3 regions of the Massilia sp. CFBP9012 genome follow, and region 2 is predicted to be linked to each of the others. Evidence: predicted binding sites of a transcription regulator. Region 2 holds the regulator's gene; each other region holds the start of a gene.
What was found. Region 2 encodes FNR, which switches genes on or off when oxygen is low (the NO sensors DNR and NnrR bind a similar motif). Its sites were predicted from a motif close to TTGATNNNNATCAA; they were not measured.
Positions count from the first base shown of each region.

Region 1: a site for FNR is predicted at 4,515-4,528, ahead of SOM61_RS16730 (hemerythrin domain-containing protein). Genes of this name have one in related genera too.
Region 3: a site for FNR is predicted at 3,564-3,577, ahead of SOM61_RS10465 (KamA family radical SAM protein). Genes of this name have one in related genera too.

Region 1 covers NZ_JAXCWM010000009.1:190,346-200,164, reverse strand. Annotated here, with positions in the region: gene SOM61_RS16740 (AAA family ATPase) at 1-3,051, opposite strand, end outside; gene SOM61_RS16735 (exonuclease SbcCD subunit D C-terminal domain-containing protein) at 3,048-4,319, opposite strand; gene SOM61_RS16730 (hemerythrin domain-containing protein) at 4,676-5,254, shown strand; gene SOM61_RS16725 (DUF349 domain-containing protein) at 5,351-8,020, shown strand; gene SOM61_RS16720 (molybdenum cofactor biosynthesis protein MoaE) at 8,017-8,475, shown strand; gene crcB (fluoride efflux transporter CrcB) at 8,460-8,846, shown strand; gene SOM61_RS16710 (tetratricopeptide repeat-containing glycosyltransferase family protein) at 8,839-9,819, shown strand, end outside.
Region 2 covers NZ_JAXCWM010000001.1:537,139-546,957, reverse strand. Annotated here, with positions in the region: gene SOM61_RS02215 (penicillin-binding protein 1A) at 1-2,121, opposite strand, end outside; gene SOM61_RS02210 (transporter) at 2,340-3,155, shown strand; gene SOM61_RS02205 (FMN-dependent NADH-azoreductase) at 3,362-3,811, opposite strand; gene SOM61_RS02200 (carboxymuconolactone decarboxylase family protein) at 3,808-4,242, opposite strand; gene pdxR (MocR-like pyridoxine biosynthesis transcription factor PdxR) at 4,379-5,803, shown strand; gene SOM61_RS02190 (DMT family transporter) at 5,800-6,732, opposite strand; gene SOM61_RS02185 (AraC family transcriptional regulator) at 6,793-7,551, opposite strand; gene fnr (fumarate/nitrate reduction transcriptional regulator Fnr) at 7,556-8,317, opposite strand; gene SOM61_RS02175 (TorD/DmsD family molecular chaperone) at 8,550-9,236, shown strand; gene SOM61_RS02170 (formate dehydrogenase) at 9,223-9,456, shown strand; gene SOM61_RS02165 (formate dehydrogenase subunit alpha) at 9,475-9,819, shown strand, end outside.
Region 3 covers NZ_JAXCWM010000005.1:307,555-317,373, reverse strand. Annotated here, with positions in the region: gene SOM61_RS10475 (PQQ-dependent sugar dehydrogenase) at 1-755, opposite strand, end outside; gene SOM61_RS10470 (MFS transporter) at 813-2,075, opposite strand; gene SOM61_RS10465 (KamA family radical SAM protein) at 2,093-3,487, opposite strand; gene SOM61_RS10460 (cache domain-containing protein) at 3,768-4,223, shown strand; gene SOM61_RS10455 (methyl-accepting chemotaxis protein) at 4,339-6,054, shown strand; gene SOM61_RS10450 (DNA-3-methyladenine glycosylase) at 6,131-6,700, opposite strand; gene SOM61_RS10445 (HDOD domain-containing protein) at 6,860-7,717, shown strand; gene SOM61_RS10440 (tetratricopeptide repeat protein) at 7,786-8,961, shown strand; gene SOM61_RS10435 (DNA-deoxyinosine glycosylase) at 8,958-9,467, opposite strand; gene SOM61_RS10430 (alpha-amylase C-terminal beta-sheet domain-containing protein) at 9,689-9,819, opposite strand, start outside.

The sequences.
Region 1 (9,819 bases), on a different contig from region 2:
ATGCGCCGCGCGCTGGGCGCGCCGTTCGGCCAGGATCGCGGTGGCATTGGCGATCCCGGTCTCGATGGCGTTCAGGGCGCTGCGCTCCTGCGCCAGCCAGGCGGCGCCGACCTGCAGCAGGCGCGCCAGTTCGTCGGTGTCGTGGATTTCGTCCAGCCCGTCGGCCTGGCGCCGGTAGTCTTCCAGCCAGTCGGCGAGTCGCGCGCTGGCCGTGGCGCCAGCCCCGTCGAGTTCCGCGATGCGCTCGAGCAGCTGGGCCTGCGCGGTGCGGGCCCGGGTCTCGGCCTGCGCCGCTTCATTGGCGGCCTGCTGGCGCGCCGCGACCTGCTCGCGCGCGCCGCTCACGGCGGCGGAGAGTTCGCGTTCGATCTCGCCCACCGCGCGGCCTTGCCACAAGGCGGCGCGCGCCGCGCGTTTCGCGCTCGACTCGCCGTCGATGCGCTCGAATTCCGCGGCCAGCCTGACGCCCGCCGCGTCGATCTCGGCGATGCGCGCCTGGAGCGCGCCCGCTTCGACTTCCAGGGGGGCGATCGCGGCGGCGCCGCGGGCCTGGGCCTCGGTCTGCTCGCGCCACCCGGCGGCTTCCATCGCACGGGCCTGGGTCCAGCCGTCTGGATCGCGACGCCACGCCGTCTGCCAGCCGTCGCCGTGGGCGGCTGCCATGGCAGGATCGAGCTCGGCCAGCAGGGCATCCAGTTGCGTGGCCGCCGCCTGCTGGCCGGCGTCCAATGCCTTCAGTTCGTTCTGCAGGCGGGCCGCTGTGTCGCGCTCGGCCTCGGCATTCTGGCGTAATTTGGCCAGCACCGATTGCGCGCCGTCGACGTCGCGCTGGGCCGCATCGCGCGCGCTGGCGGCGGCGCGCCAGGCTTGCTCGCGCCGCGCCAGCGCATCGAGGGCGTCGCGCGCGGCGCCACGCTGGGCGCCGAACCAGTCGACGCGTTCCGGTTCGCCTGGCGCCTCGGCCGCCAGTGGATCGGCATCCCAGGCCTGGCCCAGGCCGGCGATGCGCAGATCCAGCGCCGTGCGGTCCCGCGTGAGCGCCTCCAGCCGTTCCTGGGCGGCGGCGAGGGCGGCGCCGTGGGTCGCCTGCAGTGCGCCATTCTCGCGCATGCGCAGGCGACAACCGTCGACTTCGGCCCGCAGGCCCGTCAACATCGCCTTGAGCGTCGCATCCTGGTGGGCGTATGGGTGATCAAGGGCGCCGCACACGGGGCAGGGATCGTCGTCGATCAGGTTCGCGCGCAGTTGCTCCACATTGGCGGCGCACGCCAGTTCGGCGGCGCTCAGCGACCGTTCGGCCTGCGCCATCGCCGCTTCCAGTGCCGGCGCCGCGGCGCGCGCCTCCTGCAGGGCGCGTTCGGCGCCTGATGCCGCAGTGGCGGCGCGCTCGGATTCACGCGCGAGTGCGGCCAGCGTTTCGCGCGCCGCCGACAGGTCGAGCCAGGCGCGTTCGGCCGCCGCCAGCCGTTCGCGGCGTCCTTCCAGCTGCTGGCGTTCGGCGCCGATCGCCTCGGCGTCGAATTCCCCCAGCGCCGCCATCGCCGCGCGCCGGTTCGCCTCCAGTGTGTCGAGACCTTCGATGGCCTGCGCCAGCGCGCCGGCCGCCTGGGCATCGCGTCCGGCCGCCTGGTCGGCCGCCGTGCGGGTTTCCGCCAGCGCCGTTGCGCCGGCGGCGAGGGAGGCTTGCGCCTGGCCGGCCTGGCGCAGCAGGCGTTCCCACTGCTGCCAGCCGGTGGCCACGGCTTCGTGCCGGGACTGGGCCGCCAGCCACGCTGCCGCAGCGTCGCGCAAGCCGCGTGCGCGCGCGAGTTCGTCGGACTTCGCCCCGTGCTGGACACGCGCTTCGCGGGCCTGCTGGCGCGCCGCTTCCAGCGCGGCTTTTGCCTGGGCGTGGCCGGGGGCAAGCGTCTCGAGTGCGGCATCGAGCGCCTTGGCCTGGTCCAGTTGCGGACCGGCGGCGCGCAGTTGCTCATCCAGCGCGTCGAGGCGCGCGATGGCGGCATCGACTTCGCCGCTGCCGGTGCGGCGAAGTTCGAGCGCCGCCGCCAGCTCACCTTCCAGCTTCGCGACCGACGAATGGGCCTGGCGCCGTTCGGCTTCCAGGCGCTGGACTTCGACCGCCAGCGGCCGCGCCGGCTGCACCGCTTCCAGCGTGGCCAGGCGCTGGCGGCGCTCGGCAGCCGCGCCACGCTCGGCGTTGGCGGCGGCCAGCGCTTCCTCGGCCTGGGCCTGGCCGCGCCCGAGCTTGTCGAATTCCTGGTGCCAGCGCAGTTGCTGTTCCAGCAGGGCGTGGCGGCTGTCGAGCGCTTCGCGCGCGGCGTCGGCGGCGCTGCGTTCGAGGTCGAGCTGGGCGCGTTCTTCCGGCGCCAGCGGCGCCACATTGGCCAGCTTGGCCTGCAGCACCTGGGTGCGCTGCTGTTCGAGCTTGTAGCGCTCGAAGGCGCGGCGCGAGATCTCGCTGTAGATCGTGGTGCCGGTCAGGGTCTCGAGCAGCTCGCCGCGCTCGTTCTCGTCGGTTTTCAGGAAAGCAGAGAACTCGTTCTGGGCCAGCAGCACGGCGCGCGTAAACTGCTCGAACGACAGGCCGATACGCTGGACGATCTCCGCCGCCACCTCGGTCTTGGTGCCGCCGATCGGCGCGAGTTCGGGCAGGCGGTGCAGGCTCATCTTGGCTGGCTGCAGGGCGCCGCCCGGCTTGCCGTAGGAACGGCGCACGCTCCAGCGCGCGCGGTAGCGGCCGTCGTCGCTGCCGACGAAGTCGACTTCGGCCCAGGCCTCGGCCGCGCCGCGTCGCAGCAGGGTGCGCGGGTCGAGCGCCGAGACGGTGTCGCCGCCGACGTCCGGCAACTGGCTGCCGGCGCGCTTCTGCATGCGCGGGGTGGCGTCGTACAGCGCCAGGCACAGGGCGTCGAGCAGGGTGCTTTTTCCCGCGCCGGTCGGGCCGCTGATGGCGAACAGGCCGGTGGTGGCCAGCGGTCCGGATTCGAAGTCGACCGTGAATTCGCCCGCCAGCGAGGCCAGGTTCTTGCCGCTGATACGGAGGATCTTCATGGCGCGTCTCCTTCCACGGCGTGGAACAGTTCGGCGAACGACGCGATCTGCTCGGGCGGCGCCTCGTCGCCATATTTTTGTCGCCACAGGCGGCGGAAGATGTCGTCCGGCTGCAGTTGCGCCAGCTGGTCCAGGCTCAGGGCTTCGGCCTCGTCGCTTGCTGCGACCAGCTTGCGGGTCGGCTCGATCTTGGCCAGCCGCACCGGCTTGCCCTCCAGGACCGCTTCGATGCGGGCGCGCAGCCCCGGCTCGGGGCCGTCCAGCAGCACCCGCACTTCGAGATAGGGCCAGGCCTGCTGCGGCAGATCCGCGTCCAGTTCCAGGGTTTCCAGCGCCGCCAGTGCCTCTTCCAGCGGCGCCGGCGCGGCCGGCACGCGCAGCAGCTGGACCGGACGCGGTACATACAGAGGCGTGATGGCGGCGGCCTTGCCGCCCTCGAGATCGATGCGCAGCACCTGGTGCTGGTAGGCGACTTCGGAGAACGACAGCGGCAGCGGGCTGCCGCAATAGCGCACGTGTTCGAGACCGCCGACGCGCTGGGCCAGGTGCAGGTGGCCCAGGGCCGCATAGGCGATGCCGGCGTCGAACATGCTGACCGGCAGGGCCTCGCTGCCGCCGATCACGATGCGGCGCTCGGAGTCTTCGGACGCCTGGCCCTTGGCCATATGGCAGTGGCCCATGGCGACGATGGCCTGGCCTTCGGCCGCCCGTTCGCGCGCCAGCGCATGCGCCTGGCGATAGAGCAGGGCGGTGCCGTGCATATAAGGGTCGCGCACGCTGTCTTCGGCCTGCTCACTGCCTTCGGCGGCACGCAGGCGCGGCAGGTCGCCGGGGCGCAGGAAGGGCACGGCCAGGCACCACGCCGCGGTATTGCCGGCGCGGTCGCGCAGCGGCACCAGCAGGCGCTCCAGGTCGATCTCGCCGTCGCCGCGGCGCAGGACGTTGCCGACCACGATCGTGCCATGGGCTTCCAGCAGCGGCGTCGGCGCTTCCAGCCGGCCCGGCGAATCGTGGTTGCCGGCGATGACCACCACTTGCAGGTGCGGCACGCGTGTGCGCGCCTGCTGCAGGAAGCGGTACAGCTGGCGCTGCGCGTTCGAGGACGGATTGGCGGTGTCGAAGATGTCGCCCGCGATCAGGAGCACGTCGATCTGCTCCTCGGCCAGCGTGTCGGCCAGCCAGTCGAGGAAGCACTGGTGTTCGTAGGTCCGGTCGTGATTGTGCAGGGTCTGGCCGAGGTGCCAGTCGGAGGTGTGCAGCAGCCGCATGAGGAATTGACGAGTGAGGGTGAAGAAGGTCGGTAGGCGGGATCGGAAAAGCGCGCTTACTATAGCGCAGCTGGGCGCCGCCCTGCTGGACAATGGATGGGCGCACCGCAGCGCGATGCAGCGGTAGCATGTTGGAAGGGTATTTTGTAGAGGAAATTCACCCCGTCTGACCTCGCTCGCATTGTGAAATCGGGTTTGATTAATGTCAAACCCGCCCACCTTCTTCTCTCTACACTACGAAGTTCCTGTCGGCCGGCACATACCAAACACAATAGCCGGCTACCCCTATAAAGCATCCCCGACCGCCCCTGGCGTGGACTACGTGCGTTCGGAGGAGCAAATTGAGAGGAGACACCATGCTGACATCAACCTATACGCTTGTAGCCTTGTCCGTCGAGCAGGCACGCGCGCGGATCGAGGTGCAGGCCTTGCTCGAGCGCTGGCGACCTTGTGCCTGGTGGGGCGAACCGCCCGCCATGCGCCAGTACGAACAGGCGTGCGAAGCGCTGCGCCAGGTGTGCGAGGCCTGCCACTGGCGCAAGCTCGACAAGTTCGTGCTGCCGGCGCTGCGCCGCCGCGGCGAGGGCGCCGCCCGGCTGGTGGCCGAGTTGGATGGGTTGGGCCGGCAGGCGCTCGAGGCGCGCAAGGTGGCGCAGGCGGCCGCCATCGAGGGCGATCCCGGCTGCCTGGCGGCGCTCGAGCGCTGCTGCGAGCTGCTGCTCGAACGCCTCGACCGCGAAGAGCACGAACTGCTGCCGCTGGCGCGCACCATGATCCCGGGGGAGGCCTGGTTCGCCATCGCCAACCAGATGCTGGCGCATGACGCTCACCAGAGCGAGAATCGCGGTGAAGGCCGCGGCCCCGACATGGACGTAATGCGCGGGCTGCCGCCAGCTGAGATTTCTTCACGGCAAAATCGGCTTTGTCATTCGTAAAATGCCACTCGCAAACTAAGGGGCTGCCGGGCCGGACATGTCGATCGATGCCAAGGTTCTTTGCTATGATGGGAGTTTTGGAAGTGCGATTTCATCATGTTCGAATTCCTATTCAAGCGGCAGGGCGCGAAATCGGCCACGCCCGGCGACAAGCCGGAGGCCAAACCTGCCGCGGCGAAGGCCTCAGGGCCGGCGGATCGCGGCGTCAAGGCTGGTTCGGGCAAGTCGGGCACTCCTGCTGCTGCTGCTGCTGCTGCGCATGACGCGCAGGCCGCCCGTATAGCGCTCGCCGATGCCCGCGCACGCCAGGCCGAACGGCTCAAGGCGCTGGGCGCCGACGAAGCGGCCGCCGTCGATTTCATTCTCCAATCCGAATTCTCCGAACTGCGCCTGGCTGCCGCCGAACTGGTCCACGGACGCGACCACCTCGAGCGCGTGCACACGGCGATGCGCAACGTCGACCGCCGCGTCGCCAAGCTCATGCAGGCCAGGCTGGACGCGATCCGCCACCACGAATCCGAGCTGCGCCGCGGCGACGAGGCGCTGGCCCAGGCCAGGTCGCTGCTGAACGACAGCCTCCTGACCCCGAACCACGTGGCCGAGCTGGACCGCAAATGGTCGGTCATCCGTGCCCCCGAGCTGGTGGCAGACTTTGACACGGTGCGCGCCGAGCTCGGCCGCCGCCTCGAATCGCAGGTGGCGCTGCAACGCGCCATGATCGACCGCCTGGCGGTCTTGCGCGCCCTGGACGCGGGTGGACTGGACGCGGCCGCGCTGGCCGCGCGCCTGGCCGGGCTGCAGCAGGAGCAGGAGGCGGCCCTGGTCGATCCTGGCCACGCCTCGCTGCCGCGCGCCCTGGTGGCCGAATTCGCGACCGAACACGCACGCCTGACGGCCAGCCTGGCGACGATCGAGCAAGACCAGGCCGCGCTGGCCGCGCGCGAGGCGGCCCTGGCTGCATGGCAAGCACAGGCTCCGGCCGAGCTCAAGCAGGAGACGCTGCGCAGGGAATGGCAGCGCCTGCCAGCCTTGCCGGCGAATGCCGCTGGCGGCGCCCTGCAGGAGCGCTTCGACGCGCTGCTCGCGAGCCTGCCGCAGGAAGTGCGTCCGGCCAAGCCGGCGCCGGTCGTGAGGGAGGGCGCAAAAGAGAGCGCCAGGCAGGCTGCGCGCGGCGCCGACCAGTCCTTCCTCGACAGTATGGACGCGCTCGAAGCCGCCTTGCAGCAGGGCTCGCTCGGCACCGCCGCCGAGCTCGACAAGGCGCTGAAGGAAGCCAAGGACAAGGGCATGCGCCTCTCCGCGCCGCAGGCCGACCGCCTGGCCCATCTGCGCGCCGAACTCAAGCGGCTATCGGACTGGGCGCGCTGGGGCGGCAACGTCTCGCGCGAAGAACTGATCAAGACCGTCGAATCGCTGCCGACCCAGGGCCTTGCGATGGCCGAGCTGGCCAAGAAGGTGGGCAGCATGCGCGATCGCTGGAAAGCCCTGGACAGCCTGTCCGGCCCCGCTCCGCGCAGCCTGTGGGAGCGCTTCGACGCCGCCTGCAGCGCCGCCTATGCGCCGGCCGCGGCCCACTTCAGGCAGCTGGCAGACGAACGCCACACCAATGCGGCGCGCGGCCAGGCCCTGGTCGAGGAAGCGCAGTCCGAGATCGGCCGCCTCCAATCGGGCGAGGCCGACTGGAAACACGTGTCCGGCACCGTGCAGCGCCTGCGCACCGCCTGGAGCCACCTGGGCGCGGTCGACCGCAAGGAAAAGAAGCGCCTGGACGGGCTGTTCGCCGATGCGCTGACCACCTTGCAACGCCCGCTGGAAGACCAGCGCAAGGTCGAGATCGCGGTGCGCGAGCAATTGATCGAAGAAGTGCACAAGCTCGACCCGCATGAGCGCCATGCGGTGGACATGCTGCGCGAGCTGCAGGCGCGCTGGCAGGAACATGCGCGCGCGCTGCCGCTCGAGCGCAAGGCCGAGCAGGCGCTGTGGCAGCGCTTCCGCGGCGCCTGCGACACGCTGTTCGCCGCGCGCAAGGAGCACGCGCACGCGGCCGACAGCGAACGCCGCGCCCACGAGACCGCCAAGGAAGCCGTGTGCGAGCGCCTGGAAGCGGCCGCGCCGGATGCCCTGCCTGCCAACGTCGGCAAGCTGTTGCGCGAGGCGGCCGCCGAATGGCAGGCGATCGGCCCGGTGCCGCGCGCCCACGAGGCGCGCATCGACAAGCGCTATCACGCCGCTGTCGCCCGCGTCCAGCAGCATGCCGACGCCGCCCGCCGCGCCCAGGATACGGCCCTGGCCGGGGCGGTGCGTGACAAGCTGCGCCTGGTCCAGTCGCTCGAGATGGCGCTGGCCAGTCCCGACGCCCAAGCCCAGGCTTCGGACTGGCGCGGGCGCTGGGACGCCATGCTGGCGCTGGACGGCGGCTATGAGCCGATCCTGCATGCGCGCTTCGACGCCGCCCTTGCGGCCCTCGAAGCGTCCGACGGCGAACGCGCCGCCTACGTGCGCCAGATGGAAGACAACCACGCCCGCCTGCTGAACGACTTGCTGCGCCTGGAAATCGCGGCCGGCATCGACAGTGGCCCCGAGTTCGCGCGCGAGCGCCTGCGCCTGCAGGTCGAGGTGCTGCAAAGCTCCCTCAAGTCGGGCCAGAAGCCGGGCGCCCAATCGGCCGAGCTGCGCGCGCTGCTGGCGTTGCCGGCCCTGCTCGACGTGCGCACCGAGACCCGCATTGAACACCTGTTGCTGCGCCAGCCGAAGGACCATTCATGAACGAAGCAAGGGTACAGGCCGGGGATTTCGACCTCGGCCAGGAAGTGGCGCGCCTGCGCGCCGGCGATGCGCGCATCGGCGCCGTGGTGTCTTTTGTTGGCACCGTGCGCGACCTGAACGATGGGGCGAAGGTCTCCGAGATGGAGCTGGAACACTATCCGGGCATGACCGAGAAGTCCCTGGAAGCGATCGCGGCGCGCGCCTCTGAACGCTGGCCCCTGTACGGCACCCTGGTCATCCACCGCGTCGGCCCGCTGGCCCCGCTGGACCAGATCGTGCTGGTGGCCTGCAGCGCCGCCCATCGGGGCGATGCCTTCGCGGCCTGCGAATTCATCATGGACTACCTCAAGACCGAGGCGCCGTTCTGGAAGAAAGAGCAAACGCCGGACGGCGCGCGCTGGGTCGACGCCCGCGTCAGCGACGACACTGCGAAGGCCAAGTGGGAAGCGCCCTGAGCTTTGCCGCGGTCGGCATCGGCGCCGCGCTCGGCGCCTGGCTGCGCTGGGCCTTTAGCCTGTGGCTGGGCAGCCTGCACGGCTTCGTGCAGGTCGGGACCCTGGCGGCCAACCTGGTCGGCGGCTTTCTTGTCGGCCTGGCGCTCGGCTTCTTCACCGACCAGCCGCAGCTGGCGCCCGAGTGGCGGCTGTTCGTCGTCACCGGCTTCCTTGGCGGGCTGACCACGTTCTCCAGCTTCTCGGGCGAGTCGGTGCTGCTGCTCCAGCGCGGTGAGCTTGGCTGGGCATTGGCGCATACGGCGCTGCACCTGGCCGGCTCGCTGCTGCTGTGCGCTGCCGGCTTCGCCACCTGGCGCATGCTGCGTGGCTGAACCGTCCCATCCGTCCGCGCCGCTGGCGCTCGGGCGCCGCATCGATGCCGCCATCGCCTTGGTCCGGCAAGGCGCGTTCCACGACGCGCTGGCGTCGGTGGACGATCTGCTGGACGGCGCGGCCGCCAATGTCGATGCCCTGAACCTGGCCGCCGCCTGCGCACTGGCCCTTGGCCAGCCGCTCGATGCCGAGCGCCGCTGGCGCCAGGCGCTGGCGCTGCAGCCCGGCCATGCGGCATCGCTCGACAATCTCCGCATCCTCCTGCAAGAGCAGGCCGACGGCCTGCAGCGGCAGGGGCGGCGCGCCGAGGCCGAGACGTGCTACCTGGCGGCGCTCGAACTGCAGCCGGACCAGCCCGAACTGCACAACAACCTCGCGGTGCTGTACGCCGGCGCCGGCCATCCCGATCCGGCCGAAGCCCACTACCGGCGCGCGCTGGACCTGCGCCCCGCGTATGCCGAGGCCTGGCACAACCTGGGCCTGCTGTACACGGCAGGGCGCCGCCTGCCGGAAGCCGAGGCGGCGCTGCGCGAATACGTGGCGCTGCGGCCGCACGATCCGGAAGGCCTCAATTCGCTGGGCAATGTGTGCCAATACCTGCACCGCGTGCCGGAAGCACAGGCGTTGTACCGCCAGGCGCTGGCGCTCGCCCCGCGCAATGCCCGCACCCTGAACAACCTCGGCGCGCTGCTGCAGCGCGCAGGCCAGGCCGGGAAGGCCGAGGCGTCCTACCGCCAGGCGATTGCCGCCGATCCGGCTTATCCGGAAGCGCGCTGGAACCTGGGCTTCCTGCTGCTGTCGCGCGGCCGCCTGGAAGAAGGCTGGCCATGGATGGAAGCGCGCTACGATCCGGCGCTGGCGCGCCCGATCGCGACCGCGCCGCAGCTCGGCTGCCCGCAATGGCGCGGCGAGCCCCTGGCCGGCCGCAGCATCGTGGTGTGGCCTGAGCAGGGCTTTGGCGACACCGTGCAG
Region 2 (9,819 bases):
CTGCGGCGTCTTCGCCAGCGCGACGCGCATGAAGTCGACCCACATCGGCAGCGCCAGGGTCGAGCCGAATTCGCGGCCGCCGAGCGAGCGCGGCTCGTCATAACCCATCCAGGCCACCGCCGCCACATTACCGCCATAGCCGGCAAACCAACCGTCGATCGCATTGCTGGTGGTGCCGGTCTTGCCGGCCAGATCGTGCCTTTGCAACTGGCGCGAGGCCGCCGCCGCCGTGCCGACGCGGGTGACGTCGCGCAGCATGCTGTCGACGATGAAGGCGTTGCGCTCGTCGAGCACCCGTGCACTTGCCTGGCGTGGCGCTGGCGCCGCCTGCTCGAGCAGGACGGTGCCATCGCCATCCTGGATGCGCGCGATCAGCCACGGCTCCACCCGGTAACCGCCGTTGGCCAGCACCGCATAGGCACCGGCCATCTGCAGTGGCGTGACGGCGCCGGTGCCCAGGCCGAGGGTCAGGTTGCGCGGCTGGCGCGCGGCGTCGAAGCCGAAGCGCGCCAGGTGCTCGCGGGTGTAGTCGACGTCCAGCGCGCGCAGCATGCGCACGGTCGGCACATTGCGTGAGCGCGACAGCGCGTGGCGCACGGTGACCGGGCCCTGGAACACATTGTCGTCGTTGCGCGGCGACCAGTTGGCATAGGCCTTCTCGGCGCTGAAGTCGAGCGGCTCGTCGAGGATTTGCGTGCCGGGGAAGAAGCCGCGTTCCAGGCCGGCGGAATAGACAAAGGGCTTGATGCTCGATCCCGGCTGGCGCCAGGCCTGGGTCACGTGGTTGAACTTGTGGACCGAGTAATCGAAGCCGCCGACCAGCGCGCGGTAGGCGCCGGTCTCGGTGTCGAGCGCCACGAAGGCGGCGGCCACCTCGGGCAACTGGGCGATCGACAGGGCGCCGTCGGCGGCCTTCGTCAGCCGGATGACGGCGCCGGGCGTCAGCTTCGCAGCGGGCTTGGCCTTGCCCGACAGGGCCCCGGCGGCAAAGGCCAGGCCGGGGCCGGTGATCTCGACGGCGTCGCCGTTGGCGAGCAGGGCGCGCACCCGCTTGGGCGAGGCGGCGATGACCACCGCCGGGCTCAAGCCGTCGACGATGGGCCGTTTCTGCAGGGCGGTGGCGGTCGCGTCCGCTTTTTCGTCGGCGTCGGCTGGCAGCACGATGCGCGCTTCGGGGCCGCGGTAGCCGTGGCGGCGGTCGTAGGCGAGCACGTTGCGGCGCACCGATTCGTAGGCCGCATCCTGCTCGGCGGCCACGATGGTGGTGGTGACCGTGATGCCGCGTTCATAGGCGGCCTGGCCGAAGCGGGCGTGGACCGCCTGGCGCGCGATCTCGGCGACCCAGGCCGCGCGCGGATTCAGGGTGGCGCCATAGCTGCGCACCTGCAGGCGTTCGGCCAGGGCGCGGCGGTACTGGGGCTCGGTGATCATCGCAAGTTCGCGCATGCGCCTGAGCACGACCTGCTGGCGCTTGCGCGCCGCCTGCGGATTGGATACCGGATTGCTGCTGGAAGGGTTTTGCGGCAGGCCGGCCAGCATCGCGAGTTCGGCCAGGGAGAGTTCGGGCAGCGGCTTGCCGAAATAGGTGCGCGCCGCGCTGGCGAAGCCGTAGGCGCGCTGGCCGAGATAGATCTGGTTCAGGTAGACCTCGAGAATCTGGTCCTTGGACAGTGCCTTCTCAATCTTGTAGGCCAGGGCAACTTCAAGCAGCTTGCGTGGCATCGTCTTGTCGCGCGACAGGAAGAAGTTGCGCGCGACCTGCATCGTGATGGTGGACGCACCCTGGCTGCCGAAGTCGCCGATATTGGCCTTGGCCGCGCCGAGCGCGCGGATCCAGTCGACCCCGCCGTGCTCGTAGAAGCGGGTGTCCTCGATTGCCAGCACGGCCGATTTGAGCAGCGCCGGCACCTTGGCCACCGGGACGAACTCGCGTCGCTCGGCGCCGAATTCGCCGATCAGGACCTTGTCGGCGGTGTAGACGCGCAGTGGGATCTTCGGGCGGTAGTCGGTGACGGCCTTGATGTCGGGGACGTCAGGCAGGATCGAGGCGCCGGCCACCTGCGGGGCGGTCGCGAGCAGCAGGGCGGGGAGCAGGATGGCGAGGGAGCGGCGTGGTTTCATGGCGGTTTCGTGGACGGTTGGTCAAACGCGGCCGATCTTACTGTCGCGCGGCTGCCGGGTCATGCGAAAAGGCCAAGGTAGTGCGACATGCCCCGGCGCGGCGCGGATGGCGCTACCTTGAAGCCGCTTTACCACACACCGGGGGCGTAGAATAGCCGGGGTGCGATGGCGCCGGCTCGGCCTTTGCACACCATGTCCCTCCTTGTTTATCCGACCGTATGATTTTTTCGCCAAACCCTACGCGCCTGCGACGGCAGGCAGCTCTCCTGATACTGGCTTGCAGCGCCCAGTTCGCTCACGCCGATGACGGCGATGCCATCAATCCCGACCGCCCTAACGTCGCCAACTCCAGCCAGGTGGTCGGTCACGGCCGCGTTCAGCTCGAGATTGGCGTCGACTGGGATCGCCAGCGCGATGATGACCTGCACGTGCGCACCTTGAGCACGCCGGCGCTGCTGCGTATCGGCCTGGGCGACACGACCGAACTGCGCGTCGAGACCGACGGCCGCAGTATCGAGCACGGTGTCGATCCGCTTACTCGCGAGCGCACCACGAGTGCGGGCTGGAATGCCACGTCGATCGGTGTCAAATGGCATTTTGCCGATGGGGAGGGCGCGCATCCCGCCCTGGGGCTGATTGGCACGATGGCGCTGCCAAGCGGTAGCTCGGCGCTGCGGGTCGCGGGTGTCCTGCCGCAGCTGGTGCTGGCGGCTGAATGGGATCTGCCAAAAGGCTGGTCGTTGGCCGTGACGCCGGGTGCCGGGGCCGACGTGGACGATGACGGTGCGCGCTACCGCTACGGTATCCTGGCGGTCTCACTGGGAAAGAAATTCACTGAACGCCTTCAGGGATTCCTTGAAGTGGCGGCGCCGCAGATCGCCTCTGCATCGCATGGCGGCGACCGGATGCAGGTAGACGCCGGCGTGAGCTGGCGACTGAACAGAAACTGCCAGGTCGATGCGATGGTGGTGCGTGGGCTGAACAAGAATACGCCCGATCTGGGCCTGGCGTTCGGGCTGTCGGTGCGGCGCTGAGTGAATGGCCGTGCGCCGCCCTGGCTCGATCAGGCGGTGCGCGCCAGGTCCATGGTGGCCAGCAGCGCGTCCCGGTCCGCCGCCAGCTGGCCGGGATCGAGGAAGGCCGTGGCCTGCAGCGGCAGGAACTGCAGCCAGGTCAAGCCGATGCAGCCGAAGGCCGCCTTCAGGTAGGGCGTCAGGAAATCGGGCTGCCTGGCCTGTTCTCAGCTGAACACGCCGCGCGAGGCGATGCCGACATACACCGGCCGGTCGGCCAGCAGCCCGACCTTTTCGCCGCCCGCCGACATGCCGATCGTGCGGCCGACCCGCAGCAGCTGGTCGATCCAGGCCTTGAACACTGACGGCAGCGTGAAGTTGTTCATCGGGGTGCCGATCACCAGCACGTCGGCGGCTTCGACTTCCTGGATCAGCGATTCGGACAGCTGCACGCCCCCGTTAGCCGGGTTGGCCGCCTGCGCGGCGGCCATCGCGGCGGGCGTGGCCAGGGCGGCTGCGTAGGCAGCCTCCGCATGTGGAATGGGCTCCAGGCCCAGGTCGCGCCGCAGCACCTCGGCGTGAGGATGCCGCGCCAGCAGCTTCTGGACCATCGCGTTCGATAACGCGCGGCTGTGCGACCCGGCGCGCGCACTGCAATCGATGTGAAGGATATTCACTGGCGCATCCCGATCGCGAGGCGGTTGAAGGCGCTCATCAGGGCGATGGCGAAGGTGAGGTCGGAGACTTCGACGTCACTGAAATATTCCCTGAGCGGCTCGTAGTCTGCGTCCGGCGCGCCGGTGCGGTCGACGTGGGTCAGCGCCTCGGTCCAGGCCAGGGCGGCGCGTTCGCGTTCGCTGAAACGCTGGCTGACGCGCCAGCCGGCCAGGCTGTCGAGCTTCGCGTTCGACACGCCGTCGGCGCGCAGGGCCTTGGCATGCATCTCCAGGCAGAAGGCGCAGCCGTTGATCTGCGACATGCGCAGCCACACCAGCTCGATCAGCTCCTTGCCGAGCGGGCTGCTCTCGAGCGCCTTCTTGGTGGCGCCGAAGCCCTGGTAGGCGGCGGGGGACAGGGAATAGTAGGGCAGGCGTTGCGGGGCACTCATCAGGAATCTCCGGTAAGGGGGTAGTTGGTCGATTGCGTACATGGCGCATGGTCATCGTCATTCAATGCGGATACTATAGGCGGATCATGGCCTACGCAGTAGGTGCAAGAATTGAAGAAACGAATAGGACATCGCGATGGACCTGCACAACCTGGCGCCAAGCCGTGGGCGCGGCGAGCCGATCTACCTGCAGCTGTACCGCCGCTATTGCGAAGCGATCGCCGCGGGCAAGCTCAAGGCGGGCGACCGGGTGCCGTCGGTGCGCAGCCTGGCCAGCGAATTGAATCTGGCGCGCGGCACCGTCGAAGCGGCCTACCAGATGCTGGTTGGCGAAGGCTATTTCGTGGCGCGCGGTGCGGCCGGGACGGTCGTCTCGCCGCGGCTGGCGAAACTGGCCGAGCCGGCGCGGCCGCGGAGCGCGGCGCGCAGCGCGCCGGATGCCGGTTCGCAGCAAGGCGTCCCGGGCGAAGCCATGCCGTTCCAGCTCGGGTTGCCGGCGCTCGACGCCTTCCCGCGCAAGACCTGGACACGCCTGGCCGGACGCACCTCGCGCGCCCTCGAGACGATGGCGATGACCTATCCCGATCCGGCCGGCTATGCCCCCCTGCGACGCACCATCGCCACCTATCTCGGGATCGCGCGCGGCATCGACTGTTCGCACGAGCAGGTCTTTGTCACGCCTGGCTACCACGGCGCGCTGGAACTGGCGCGGCGCGTCCTGCTGCGCGATGGCGACGTCGGGTGGTACGAGGATCCGGGCTATGTGCTTGCACGGCGTTTCCTGGTGCAGTCCGGGTTGCGCCTGGCGCCAGTGCCGGTCGACGACGAAGGACTGGACGTGGCGCGCGGCCTGGAACGGGCGCCGGATGCGCGGTTCGCCGTGGTGACGCCCACCCACCAGAGCCCCATGGGCGTGGCGATGTCGCTGCCGCGCCGGCTCGAACTGCTGGCATGGGCCGACGCCGCCCGCGCCTGGATCGTCGAGGACGACTACGACAGCGAGTTCCGCTACCACGGCCGTCCCTTGCCGGCCCTGAAAAGCATCGACCGCCACGGCCGGCTGCTGTACACCGGCACCTTCAGCAAAGTGCTGCTGCCCGGCCTGCGGCTGGCCTACCTGGTCGTCCCTGAATCGCAGGTGACGCGTGTGCGCGACATGGTCGACCATCTTCCCGGCCCGGGTTCGATCCTGCCGCAGGCGACGGTGGCCGAGTTCATGGAACAGGGCCACTTTGCGCGCCACTTGCGCAGGATGCGCACACTGTACGCCGAGCGGCGCGGCTACCTGGTCGATGCGCTGGCGCGAGAGATGGGAGACGCGCTGACGGTGCAGCCGCAGGCCGGCGGCATCCACGTGCTGGCGCGGCTCGCTGCCGGGCAGGACGACCGGGCGCTGGCTGCGGCGGCGCGGGCGCGTGGAATGGGATTGCAAGCCCTCGGCGACTGGCGGATGGGCCGGTCGCGCCGCGGCGGCTTGTTGATGGGGTTTGCCAACTTCGCGACGCCGGAGATGGCGACGGTGGCGGTACGCCGTCTGCGTGAAGCGATCGCGGAAGTCTAGCGCCGGTGCGCCGAAGCGCACGAAATCACGCCCGCTACCAGCAACACCAAGGCAGCCGTCTCGAACCCGCTTGGCCAGCGGGCTTCCCACAAAAAGCCATACAAGGCCGCGAAGATGGTCTCGAACACGATCATCTGGCCCATCAGGCTCAGGGGCAGTGCGCGGCTGGCGTGGTTCCACAGGGCGTTGCCGACCACCGAGCACAGGATGGCGACCGCGCTGACCAGTGCGCCGAACCGCAGCCAGACCGGCAGGGTATGCTCGCCCGGCGCCAGCACGAAGGCCGGCACCGCCAGCGCCAGCGCCATGACGCCCGTCACCACGCCCACCAGCAGATTCCATTCATGCGACGAAATCCCCTCGATGCGCGCCAGCCAGCGGCTGTTATGTACCGCGAAGATGGTCCACGACACCAGCGCGCCAAAGGCGCAGGCCAGGCCGGCCAGCGAACCGGGTCCGGACGCCGACAGCGACTCCCAGCCGATGCAGGCCAGGCCGGCGCCGCTCAGCAGCATCGAAGGCAGCAGCCGGCGCAGCGGCACCGCGTCGCCGTCGCGCGAACCCACCATGGTGACCGCGATCGGCAGCAGCCCGATCACGATCGAGGCCATGGCCACGCCGCCAAGTTGCACCGCATTGGCGAGGAACAGGTAGTAGATGATGTTGCCAGTGAGGCTGAGCCCGATCAGGGCGCGCCACGCCGGCCAGCCGAGGTGGCGGCGCAGCCGTCGCCAGGCAGGGTAGATGAGGATGGCGGCGACCAGGCCATAGGCCAGGTAGCGTCCGGCCGAGAGCTGGATCGGCAGGAATTCGGGCGCCAGTTCCGGGGCCAGGAAGACCAGGCCCCAGAGTGCGCCGGCGGCGATCCCAGCGCCGATGCCGAGCAGGGTGGAGCGGGACAGTCCGCCCGCGCCAGTAGCTTTGTACATGATGAATCTCCTTTGAGTGGAGATTCTCTGGCCTGGACCTGCCCCTGGTCTTGGCCGGGACTACTGCGGTTTTGGCGGTTTCTCCTGCGCTGCGCGCCGATAGGCGGCAGGCGTGGTGTCGAACACGCGGCGCATCGCCCGCGTCAGGCTGGCCTGGTCCGAGAAACCGCAGGCGATGGCGATGTCGGCCACGCTGCGCGCGCCGTCCGTCAACATGCCGCGTGCGCAATCCAGGCGGCAGCCCAGCAGCCAGGCATGCGGCGTGCTGTCCAGCTCTTCGCGAAACAGCGCGTGCAGGCGGCTCACGCTCAGGTTGGCGGCGCGCGCCATCGATTCGGTGCTCCAGGCCAGGCCGGGCGCGGTCTCGATGCGCGCCAGCAGGGCGGTCAGGCGCGAGGTGGTGCGCGGCGCGTCCAGGCTCAGGGTGTCGAGCAGCAGCGGCACCCAACCGTGCACCAGCGCGCGAGATGGAACGGACTCGCGCGTCATCAGTCCCATGAACTCGACCAGCTTGCGCGCGGCAGGGCCGAGCGTGACGAAGGGCCGCTCCAGCAGCCGCTGCCAGGGACCGTCGCCGAAGGCGCCGCCATCGACGTCGACGATCAGGGAGTCATTCGCGCCCGGGCTCGATTGCGCATGCCCGGCGCCGGGCGCTACCAGCGCGCCATGCAGGGGATCGAGCCGGCCGCGCCGCTCTTCGATGTCGAGCACGACTTCGCCGTGCAACGGCAGCACCAGCTGGGCGAAGTCGTGGCGGTCGCCCCAGTGCACGCGGTCGTAGCTGCGCAGGTGCATGTCGCACGAAGGCAGCAGCGTCATGATGTCAGGCCATCGGGCTGCACACGTCGGTGCCGGCCGCCAGCGCCTTCAGCTTGACCGGATCGAGCAGCGTCACTTCGCGTTTGTCGACCTCGAGCCAGCCCTGCTTTTTAAAGCGCGACAGCAGGCGGCTGATGCTTTCGATGGTCAGGCCCAGGTAGTTGCCGATGTCTTCGCGCGACATGCGCAGCTGGAAGCGGTTGGCCGCATAGCCGCGGGTGGCGTAGCGCGCCGACAGGTTGACCAGGAACACGGCGAAGCGCTGCTCGGCGCGCATATTGCCGAGCAGGAGCATGACGTTCTGCTCGCGCGTGATTTCCTGGCTCATGATGCGGTGGAAGTGGCGCAGCAGGGTCGGCACTTCGCCGAACAGGTCTTCCAGGCGCGCGAACGGGATCTCGCACACCTCGGAATCTTCCAGGGCTACTGCGTCGCAATGGTGGGTGCCGCTGATCGCGTCCATGCCCAGCAGCTCGCCGGCCATCTGGAAACCGGTGATCTGGGCTTCGCCGGCGGCGTTCACCTGGTAGGTCTTGAAGTGGCCGAAGCGCACCGCGTACAGGTTGCGGAACGATTCGCCCACGCTGTACAGGCGCTCGTCGCGCTCCAGGCGGCGACGGCGGCCGATGATCTTGTCCAGACGGTCGATGTCGGCGTCTTCGAGGCCCATCGGCAAGCACAGCTGGTGCATGCTGCACTGGGCGCAGGATTTGAGGGCGTGGATATTGATGGTCGGCTCGGCTTGCCGGGACAGGGTCTGGCTCATGAGGGATGGTCGCTTGGTTCGGTACACCGCGATTATAGACGTGTTGAAGCGTCAATCTCGACAAACAAATGCCATTTATTTGCAATTGAGAAACAATTCCGTTGCGTTCCGGTCGTTCGGCGCCCGTGCTCACCCATGCAGGGTTCATTTAGCCGTTTTAGGCAACTGTGCGCACTCAATATCAATCGAGGCCTACACTGCCATATAAATTGAACAACTGGAGTGTTCCCCAGTGCCATCAACTACTCAGACCTTGCCCGATCGCAGCGCATTTGCCACCGCAATCGTGCGACCGGATCTGCCGCCAGGCGGCGAAGACCAGGCCAGGGCGGATCTGTATGCCTTGCTCTCCCGGCTGCTGCTGGCCGCGCCAGACGCGGCGCTGCTCGATGCGCTCGCATCCAGCGATCCCATCCTGGCCGAGGGCGGCGATCCGGCGCTCGAACGCGCCTGGGACCAACTGACCGTGGCGTCCGGCGTGATGGATCCCCGTCTCGTCCACGATGAATTCAGCGCGCTGTTCGTCAGCGTCGGCACGCCGCCGGTCGATCCGTATGGCTCGCGCTACCTGGCCGGCTACATGAACGACACGCCGCTGGCGCATCTGCGCGAAGACCTGGCCCGGCTTGGCCTGGCGCGCATACAGGGGCGGGGCGAGTTCGAAGACCACCTCGGCGCGCTGTGCGAGACCATGCGCGTGCTGGTGGCCGGCTCGCCCGGCATCCGGCGCCAGCCGCTGGACGTGCAGCGCCGCTTCTTCGAGGCCCACATCGGCTCCTGGTGCATGCGCGCGCTGGACGACATCGCCAATGCCGAAGGCGCCAACTATTACCGCCTGGTCGCCCACTTCGCACAGGCATTCCTGGCAATCGAGGCGGAAAGTTTTGGAGTAGGAGAGGAAAACGATGACCAAACATGATCCACGAGTCCAGCAGGATCCCGGCCAGGACCGTCCCGACCCGGCGCGGCGCGGGTTCCTGAAGGCGGCCCCGCTGGGCGCGCTGGTGGTGGCCGCTGCTGCCGCCCCGGCGACCGCGGCGCCACAGGCCGCCCCGGCCGCGCCCGACCCCAAGGTCAAGCGCGGCTACCACGAGACGGATCACATCCGCCGCTATTACGAGACCGCCGCCTACTGGTAGGCAAGCAGAGGAATCGATATGTCACTGGTCAAGTCCACGCGCGACAGCGCGTTGAAACGGCGCCGTTTCCTGGTCGGGGCAGGCGTTGCCGCCGGCGCCGGCGCCCTGGCGCGCCACCTGCCGCTGAACGTGATCGAAGCGGCCCAGGCCGACCCGGTACCGGATACCCCGGTGCCGACCGTGGTCAAGCGCACCGTCTGCAGCCACTGCTCGGTCGGCTGCTCGGTCGATGCGGTCGTCGCCAACGGCGTCTGGGTGCGGCAAGAGGCCGCCTTCGATTCGCCGATCAATATGGGCGCCCACTGCGCCAAGGGCGCCTCGGTGCGCGAGCACGCCTTCGGCGAGCACCGCCTGCGATATCCG
Region 3 (9,819 bases), on a different contig from region 2:
CGCGTCTTGCCGCTGGCGACGTCGATCTCCAGGATCGCGGCCCGGTCCTGTTCCTGGTCCATGCCGTTCTCGGCGACGTTGCTGTTCGAGCCCGTGGTCGCGTACAGCTTGCTGCCATCCTTGCTGGCGATGATGTTCTTGGTCCAGTGGTGGTTCAGCGGACCGCCCGGCAGCGGCGCCACCTGCTGCGGTTTGTCCAGGATCTCGGTCACGCCTTCCTTGTACGGAAAGCGCACCACCGCATCGGTATTGGCCACGTACAGGGTGTCGCCCACCAGCGCCATCCCGAACGGCGAATTCAGGTCTTTCAGGAACACGCTTTTGAGTTCGGCCACGCCGTCACCGTCGGCGTCGCGCAGCAGGCTGATACGGTTCGCGCTCGGCACGCCGGCGCCGGCACGCGCCATGACCTTGCCCGTCACCCAGTCGCCGATGCCCTTTTTTGCGGGACGCTGCGGCGCATTGGTCTCGGCCACCAGCACGTCGCCGTTCGGGAGCACGTAGATCCAGCGCGGGTGATCCAGCGCGGTGCCGAACGCATTGACCGCCAGGCCGGGCGCCGGGGTCGGCGTCATATTGGCCGGCCAGCTCTTGGCCGGGGCGATGTGGACGGTCGGGATAAGGGTCTTGTTCGGCTCCTTCAGGGTCGGCTGCGACCCCATGTCGGCGCCGGCCGGCAAGGTCGATTTATCGCCGCAGGCGGCCAGCACGAGCATGGCGGCGCCGGCGCACATCAACGGAAGTGGTTTGCCCATGGCTTTCCCCAGGAATATTGAATGGGGAAAGTGTATATGACAAGTCGCCCTTGCACGTTACGGCTGAGAAAGCTCAGCCGTGCGCCGGCGCGCGAAACGCCACAGGCCGGGCAGCTGGATCGCCACCAGCAGGGCGAAGGCGGCGCGGTAGGCTTCCGGCGGCGCGCGGCCGAGCAGGTCGGGCTCCCACAGGCCGATCACCAGCCCGAACCCAGCCTGCACCAGGAAGGCGCCGATGAAGATCAAAAGGTTCAGGAAAGTCGCGGCGCGTCCTGTCAGTTCGCGCGGCATCGATTGCGCCACGATGGCGTATTCGATGCCGGTGATCGTGCCCACCAGCGTGAACATCACCGACAGCATCGCGAAACTGGGACGGTAACCGACCACGAAGGCCGCCTGCACCAGCACGAAGAAGGTGATGCCGGCGGCCGCCACATCGAGCGGCGGCATGCCGCGCCTTCCGGCCCATTCGGTGATCATGCCGACCGCGATCGCACCGAACACCACCGCCGCCATCCCCAGGTACAGCAGATAGGCGACCGCGGGCTCGGGATAGCGGCCCACGTCGGACAGCCAGCGCCCGATCCACAGGCCCTGCACCCCGAAGAACACCGCATGCGGGATCAGCACCAGTGAGGCCACCGCCCGAAAACTCGATGCACGCCAGACTTCGCGCAGGGCCGGCAGCAACGGACCGCGCTGCGCGGCGGGGCCGTCGGCCTTGGGGTACAGCAGCGCGATCAACAGGCCGGTACAGGCCACCAGCGCCGCCAGCAGGAGGAACAGGCCGCGCCAGTCGGTGTATTCCAGCGCCGCGCGCACCGGCATCGTGGCGCTGGCGGCGCCCATGCCGCCCACCGCGATCAGGTAGCCGTGCACCGACGGCAGCCGGTTCGGCGCGATCCAGGTGGAGATCGCCTTGACCGCCGCCATGAAGCAGCCGCCCAGGCCGCAGCCCATGACGGCGCGCGCCGCCAGCAGGCCATAAAAGCCGTTGCAGTTCGCGAACAGCAGCGCGCCGCAGGAAGCCAGCAGCAGCATCGTCACCTGCACCCGGCGCGGCCCAAAGCGGTCCAGCGCCATCCCGACCGGCAGCTGGACCAGGGCGAAGGCGAAGAAGAACGCGCTGGTGAGCAGCCCGAGCTGGCCCGGCGTGAGCGCCAGCGCGCCCACCAGGTGCGAGGCCAGCACCGCGTTCACGTTGCGCAGCAGGCAAGACAGGTAGTGCCCCAGCGCGAACGGCAGGAACACGTAGAAGAACACCCCCACGCCGGACAGGCGCAGGGGTGCCGGGCAAGCCACGGCGGCTGGCTGCATCATCGGACCCGCGCCCGGCGTCAGGCCGCGTCGGGTTGCGCTTCGCCGCGCTGGCCGGCCGGGACCAGCGGGATCACGCGCCCGCCGGGGCCGCGCAGCGGGCCGCCGCTTTCCATCTCGAAGAAGAAGCGGTCACGCCCGAACGCGGGCTTGAGGTGATCGAGCCAGGTCGCATTGGGGTCGAACCTGGCGAAGAACGGGCGGCGCACCCACTCCGGATTGCGCGCCTGCAGGAACTGCAGCGCGAACAGCTTTTCGCCATTGATGGTCACCACCCCGTCGATCACGACCTTGCCCGGGAAGGCGCTCATCGACGGCCCGCGCACGGTGCGCGACAGGCCCGACACCATCGAGTACGCCTCCTGGAAGATCTCATGGGCGCGCGCCAGCGGCAGCGAGAAGTAGTCGCGCGGCCCGGTGTCGCGCTCGACGAACATGTAATAGGGAATGGCGCCCAGGCGTACGCCGGTGGTCCACAGCTCGGCCCAGCTCTTCGGGTCTTCGTTGATGTGGCGGATCAGCGGACCTTGCATGCGCAGGGTGGCGCCGGTGCCGACGATGCGCTTGACCGCCTGCTGGGCGATGGGCGCCCGCAGTTCGACCGCGTGGTTGTAGTGGCCCATGATGGCCAGGTTCTTCCCGCTCGCCACCACTTTCTCGAACAGACGCAGCAGGTCGTCGCTGTCCTTGTCCGACACGAAGCGCTGCGGCCAATAGGCGACCGACTTGGTGCCGATGCGGATGTTCTGGATGTGTTCCAGCTCGGGCGCCAGCAGGGGTTCGAGGAACTCGGCCAACGAGCGGGTGTTCATGATCATCGGGTCGCCGCCGGTGATCAGGACGTCGGTCACGTCCCGATGCATCTTGAGGTAGGCCACCAGTTCGCTGCACTCGCGCGCATCGAACTTCATCTCTTCCATGCCGACGAACTGCGGCCAGCGGAAGCAGAAGGTGCAGTAGGCGTGGCAGGTCTGGCCGGCGCTGGGGAAGAACAGCACGGTCTCTTTATACTTGTGCTGCAGGCCCTTGAGCGGCGCGTCGTTCACGCGCGGCACGTTGTGCGTCATCTGGCCGGCCGGGTGCGGATTCATGCGCATGCGGATGTCGTTCACCAGGCGCGCGGTCGCGGCATCGTCCTTCTTGACCAGCACCAGCTCGCGCAGCTGCTCGTACTCCTGGGCCGGCAGCATGTCGCGGTGCGGGAAAGTCAGGCGGTAGATCGGATCGTCGGGCACGCGCTTCCAGTCGATCAGCTCATCCATCACATAGGCGTTGGTGCGAAACGGCAGCACGTGGGATACCACCTGTACGGCTTCCTGCAGCTCGGGCGAAAGCCATTCCCATTGGCGCGCGGTAACGATGGACTGGCGCGTGTACGGCTTGAACTTGGTAGGCGTCGATGCAGTCGTGGTCACAAGAATTCTCCAGTGAGATGACAAGCGGCAAGTTGCCGGGAAGCACTCATCTTAGGGAGCCTGTATGCAACAGGAATTGCCTTCAATCAATCACCCTGTCTCTCGCACCGGGGTTTGGACAAACCTGTCGCAAGGCGTGACGAAATGAGGCAAGGACACAACGCGACCGGCTCGCAGTCCTTGCGCTTGTGCGAACGCAATCCGGCACTGTCACGGCTGGGTACATTAGTGCGTGCAGTTGAGAAATATCCTACAAGCATTCAACTGAAAGGAAGTCCCCATGAAGATGATCGCCACCGTCGCTGCCCTGTGCCTGGGGCTGGCCGCCACGAATGCGCTGGCCAATGACCCGACCGAGAAAGACGCCATCGCGATGGCCGAGCGCGGCGCCGCCGTGATCAAGGCCAAGGGCAAGGCCGAGATGATGAGACTTATTAACGCCAAGGATCCGAGCTTCGTCCAGGGCGCGCTGTATGTCGACCTGCGCGACGTCAAGACCGGCATCGTGCTGGCCCACCCGTACAACCCATCGATCGTCGGCAAGGACCTGACCGACGTGCCCGATGCGAACGGCAAGAAATACCGGCGCGAGATCATCGAGCTGGCCGCGGCCAAGGGCAAGGGCTGGGTCGATTACCAGTACAAGAATCCGACCACGGGCAAGATCGAGCCGAAGACCACGTATATTTTGCTGGTCGATGATGTGGTGCTGGAGGCGGGCATCTATAAGAAGTGAGTTTTGGCTGGCGCTTTCAGGGTGCCGGCAAACTTGGGTCCCCGCCTTCGCGGGGACGACGGCTATTCTCGCTGCGCCTCCTGTCCAGCGATGGCCACCACTCACGGAGTAATCCATGCTGAACAAACTGCGGATCGGCCAGAAACTGCTGCTGGCCCCGGGACTCGTGCTCGTCCTGCTGACCATGCTTTCGGCGGCCGCCTATTACGGCATGGTGCGCCAGAACGCGTCGCTTGAGCACATGGTGCAGGTGCGCGCCGCGCGACTGCAGGCGGTGGCCGACGTCGCCGGCGAGGCGCGCTTCGCGCATGCCAACGCCTACCAGCTGCTGGCCTGGGTCAACGGCAGCTTCGCCCAGAACCGGCTGACGGCGCTGACGGCCGACATCGGGCGCAGGCACGCCGCCATCGGCGACAAGCTGGGCAAGTTCGCGCTAGAAGCAGAAGCGGACGAACGCGCGCCGATCGAGGCCTCGCAGGCGGCGCTGGCGAGCTACCGCAAGGCGGTCGGCGAGACCATCGAGATGGCATCAAGCGACCAGTCGATCGCCACCAACTCGATGCAGAAGGCCGAACAGCAATTCGTCGCCCTCGACGCCGAACTGACGCGCCTGGCCCAGCTCGAGAAAGAAATGAGCGAGGGTGCCCACGCCGCCGCCAAGGCCGAGTTCCGTAGCCTGGGCTTGAGCATGGCCGGCCTGGTGCTGCTGTCGATCGGCCTGTCGCTGGCGGTGACGATGCTGGTGCGGCGCTCGATGCTGGCCGGGATCAACGCGATCGCGCACACGGTCGGCGAACTGGCCGAGGGCCGGCTCGACGCGCCGCCCTTGCAGGCGAAAGGCCGCGACGAAATCGACGACACCGCGCGCGCGCTCGATCACACCATAGCGCGCCTGAACGCCGCCCTGCACAGCGTGATGAACGCGGTGCGCTCGATCGACACGGCGTCGCAGGAAATCGCCAGCGGCAACCTCGATCTCTCGACCCGCACCGAGATGCAGGCCGGCTCGCTCGAGCAGACCGCCAGCACCATGGAAACCCTGACCACGGCGGTCAAGGACAATGCCAGCAATGCGCGCCAGGCCTCGGAACTGTCGGCGACGGCGGCGCAACTGGCGGCGCGCGGCGGCCAGGCGGTGCAGCAGGCGGTGACGACGATGGAATCGATCCAGGCCAGCTCGCGCAAGATCGTCGAGATCATCGGCGTCATCGACGGCATCTCGTTCCAGACCAATATCCTGGCCCTGAACGCGGCGGTGGAAGCGGCGCGCGCCGGCGAACAGGGACGCGGCTTCGCGGTCGTGGCCTCGGAGGTGCGCACCCTGGCCCAGCGCTCGGCGGCGGCGGCCAAGGAGATCAAGGGCCTGATCGCCGATTCGGTGAACATCATCGAGCGCGGCAACGCCTCGGTCAGCGAGGCCGGCGCCAGCATGGGCGACATCGTGTCCTCGGTGCGCCAGGTGAACGACATCATCGGCCGCATCAGCATCGCCAGCACCGAGCAGGCCGACGGCATCGCCGAAGTCAATCGCGCGGTCGGCCAAATGGACGGCATGACGCAGCAGAACGCGGCCCTGGTCGAGCAGGCCGCGGCGGCCGCCGAAAGCCTGCACGAGCAGACCGTCAACCTGGCGAAGGCGGTGGCGATCTTCCGCATCGCACCGGGAACGGATGGCGACGCAGCCGGCGTCGATACGCAGCAGGAGACGATTGCCGAAGAAGCGCCGGAAGCCGGCTTCCAGGGCGTGGGCGAACGGCGTTCATCAGGCAGTGCGATGCGGGGCAGCCCGGTGCGCGCCCTACCCGCCGCCCCCACGCGCCGCCGCGCCTGAAGCAAGCACGCCGCTCACGCAAGCAGAATGCCCGCTGCGCAAGCACCGTCGCACCCGCGAAGGCGGGTGCCCAAGTTCAGCGGAACGGCCTGCTCACAAACTTCGACCCCGCCAACCCAAACCGCCAAGGCACGTCGACCGCCTTAGAAATCCCGATACGCGGCCCGGCCACAACCGTCAATCCCGGCGCGGCCGGCAACAGTTCGAATGGTTGTTCCGACAACGCCATGCCATTGTGCACATGGGTCACGCCCAGCGCCTGGCACAGCTTGCCCGGCCCGGAACACAGCAGGCGCTCATCGACCGCATCGCGCCGTACCCGCATGAGGTCCAGCCCCGCCACCGGCTCCAGCGCGCGGATCAGGACACCGGCGCCATGCCCCGCCTCCTGGCACACGAAATTCAGGCACCAGTGGATGCCGTACGACCTGTAGACATAAGCATGCGCGGGCGGCCCGAACATCGACGCATTGCGCTCGGTCGGCCCGGAGTACGCATGCGAAGCCGGGTCTTCATGGTCATAGGCTTCGGTCTCGACGATGCGACCACCGACGCCGTCGACCAACACCGTCACCCCGATCAACTGCTGCGCAACCGTCTCTGCCGGCGCCGAAAAATCGATCCCTGCAATTGTAGAAATAGCCATGCGGCGATTCTAGCGTGGGACAGCACGACCCGCCGTTTTGGTGAAATTGACACAAGAACAGAGTGATAATGGCATTGCCTTGCTGCAATATCGAAATGACTCGGGTATAGTGGCAGAGTCCTCCGCATTTCCGCGAAGCCTATTCGCGCCTCCACCTCCATGAACACCGTCGTCGAGTCCATTCCGCAGATCGACCAGGTCGATGCCCTGATCAAATCGATCCGCATCCCGCCTCGGCCCAGCCTGCTCGCCGACCTGCAGCGCGAACTGGCAGCGGAAGATCCGTCGCTGGACGCCATCGGCAAGATCGTGGCGAGCGACGTCGGCATGTCTGGCGCCCTTCTGAAACTTGCCAATTCGGCCATCTATGGCGGCCGGCGCAAGGCCAAGTCGATCGAGCAGGCCATCCTGTTCCTCGGTATTAACCAGGTGGCGGCCATGATGACCGGCCTGCTGGCGCGCCAGGCGATTCCCGCCAACAGCGCGGCCCTGGCCAGCTTCTGGGACATCTCCACCCGCCGCGCGCAGGCGATGGTGTTCCTGTCGCGCCGCCTGCGCATGGGCGAACCGGACGTGGCCCACACCTTCGGCCTGTTCTGCGATACCGGTGTGCCGCTGCTGATGGAGCGTTTCAAGGATTACAACGTCACCTATGGCGCGGCCTCGCTCGAAGCGGTCCGCCCGTTCACCGCGCTCGAAGTCGAACGCCACGACACCAGCCACGCCGCCGTCGGCTGCCTGCTGGCGCGTAACTGGGGGCTGTCGGACCACGTGTCGTGGGCCATCCTGCACCACCACGACTACGCCGTGATCGACGACACGTCGACGGCGTCGCCCGTACGCTCGCTGGTCGCGCTGTCGCTGCTGGCCGAGAATGCGATCTGCCGCTACCAGGGCCACGCCGAGTCGAACGAGTGGAACAAGGGCGGCGCCGCGGCCTGCGCCTATCTCGGTTTGTCGGACGAAGAAACCGCCGAGATCCTGGACGAATTGCTGGAAGCCTTCCACGAGGATTGACGCACTTTACTTCTGCCTGACGCAAGCGGATACTGGGATGTAAATACCCGCGCGTACAGGGAGGAGACATGAAGCGCCTCGTGACCGGACTGCTGTCGCTGTCCTTGCTGCTGGGCGGCTGCGCCAGCACCGCCCCCACCTCCCCGCCACCCGCGCTGTTTGCCGACGAGCGCTTCGCGCCGCCGTCCGAAGCGGTCGGCGCACAAGACCTGTTCACGCTCAGCCCCGCAATGCGCGACTACCTGCGCAGCTCCACCTTCACCCAGCGCCTGCGCGCCAAGGGCATGCGCCACGGCCTGGTGGATGCGCTGTACAGCAAGACCGATCTGAAACTGGAATACGAGTCGCGCATCACGCGCACCGCCAGCGAAACGTACGAGGCGCGCATGGGCAACTGCCTGTCGCTGGTCGTCATGACCGCCGCCTTCGCGAAAGAACTGGGGATGCCGGTGCGCTTCCAGAGCGTGGAGGTGGCGGACAGCTGGAGCCGCACCGCCGGCATCTACCTGTCGAGCGCCCACATCAACATCAGCCTTGGACAGCATGCGTCCGACGTCCTGCGCGGCTATGATCCCGAACGGGTGCTGGTGGTCGATTTCATCCCGCGCGACGAAGCCGCGAGCCTGCGCACCCGCGAGCTCGAAGAAGAAGACGTCGTCGCCCTCTACCTGAACAACCGCGCCGCCGAAGCGCTGATACAGGACCGCATCGATGACGCCTACTGGTGGGCACGCGCGGCGGTGGCGGCGCGTCCCGGAACGGCGACCACGCTCAATACGCTGGCCGTGATCTACCACCGCCACGGCGAACTGGCGCTGGCCGAGCGCACCTTCCAGGCCGCGCTGGCGCGCGAGCCCGAGAACCTGTCGGTGCTGCGCAACCTGGAGCCGCTGCTGCTGACGCTGGGCCGGCCGCTGGAAGCGCAGGCGCTGGCCAAACGCATCGCATCGATCGAGCCGACGCCGCCGTATCACTATTTCGACCAGGGCATGGTGGCGCTCAAGGCCGGTAACTTCGACGGGGCCGTGGCGCTCTTCGCACGCGAGGTGAAGCGGGCGCCGTATAACGACGAGTTCAGGTTCTGGCTGGGGATCGCGCACCTCAAGCTCGGGCATCTGGGCGATGCGCGCGAGCATATCGCGCTGGCGGTCGATCACAGTACGCGCGGGGATATGCGGGAGGTGTATTCGGCCAAGTTGGCGCATTTGCGGAAGGTGGCGACGACAGGGACGCGCCTTCGCTAGCCCCGCTGCTCGTCGCCCCGGAGTCTCGACCACACATCCAGCTTCTGTTCGAACGACATCGCCATATGCGCTGGCGAACTGGATGGCAACACGACGGTACGATAAGCAGCTGCTGCGAATTGCGACGCGAACTTGCCCGACGCCTGGCCATTGAAGCCGACCGTCTCGAGCAAGGGGCACAGCTCGCGCAGTCGGTCGAAGTCATTGGCAGCCGGCTTGCGGATCGCCGAATCCAGACTGCCAACCCGCTCGCACTCGCCCAGCACATCCCACAGGCCGATGCCATGCGCCAGCAGGCGCGGCAAGCGTTCGGCGTAAGGCAGCGCCGCCAGGTCGTCGTCCACCACGCTGGAAATCAGGCGCCAGAACTGGTTGCGCGGATGGGCGTAATACTCGCCGGCGGCCAGTGAAGCGGCACCAGGGAAACTGCCCAGGACAAGGATGCGCACGCCGGCATCGAGAACCGGCGCCAGGCCGGTGAGAGTGGGGACGGTTGCGTTCTGCATGAAGGCATTGTAGCGATAGGCAGACCTGACAGCTTGAAACCCGGCCAGCGCGCGGCTTTCGTTGCACAGGCGCGTCAAGCAAAGCGGAGATGCTGCAAAATGGAGATGGGCATACGCCTGAAGACATCCGGGTGTATCGCTGGCAGGATTTGCACGTATCGCTGGTTTTTTGCTTAGAAAGGAAGCCGGCCACCGCGTGGTAGCCGGTTCAGAGACGGATCCTACTTGATCCAGACCGCGTAATTATTCCCCGACGTCTGCAGCACCCACCCACTTCCCGCCGGACTCCAGCTATTCGGCCCGATCTTCATCGCCAGCTGACGCGTATTGCCGTTGATAATCGCCGCATACA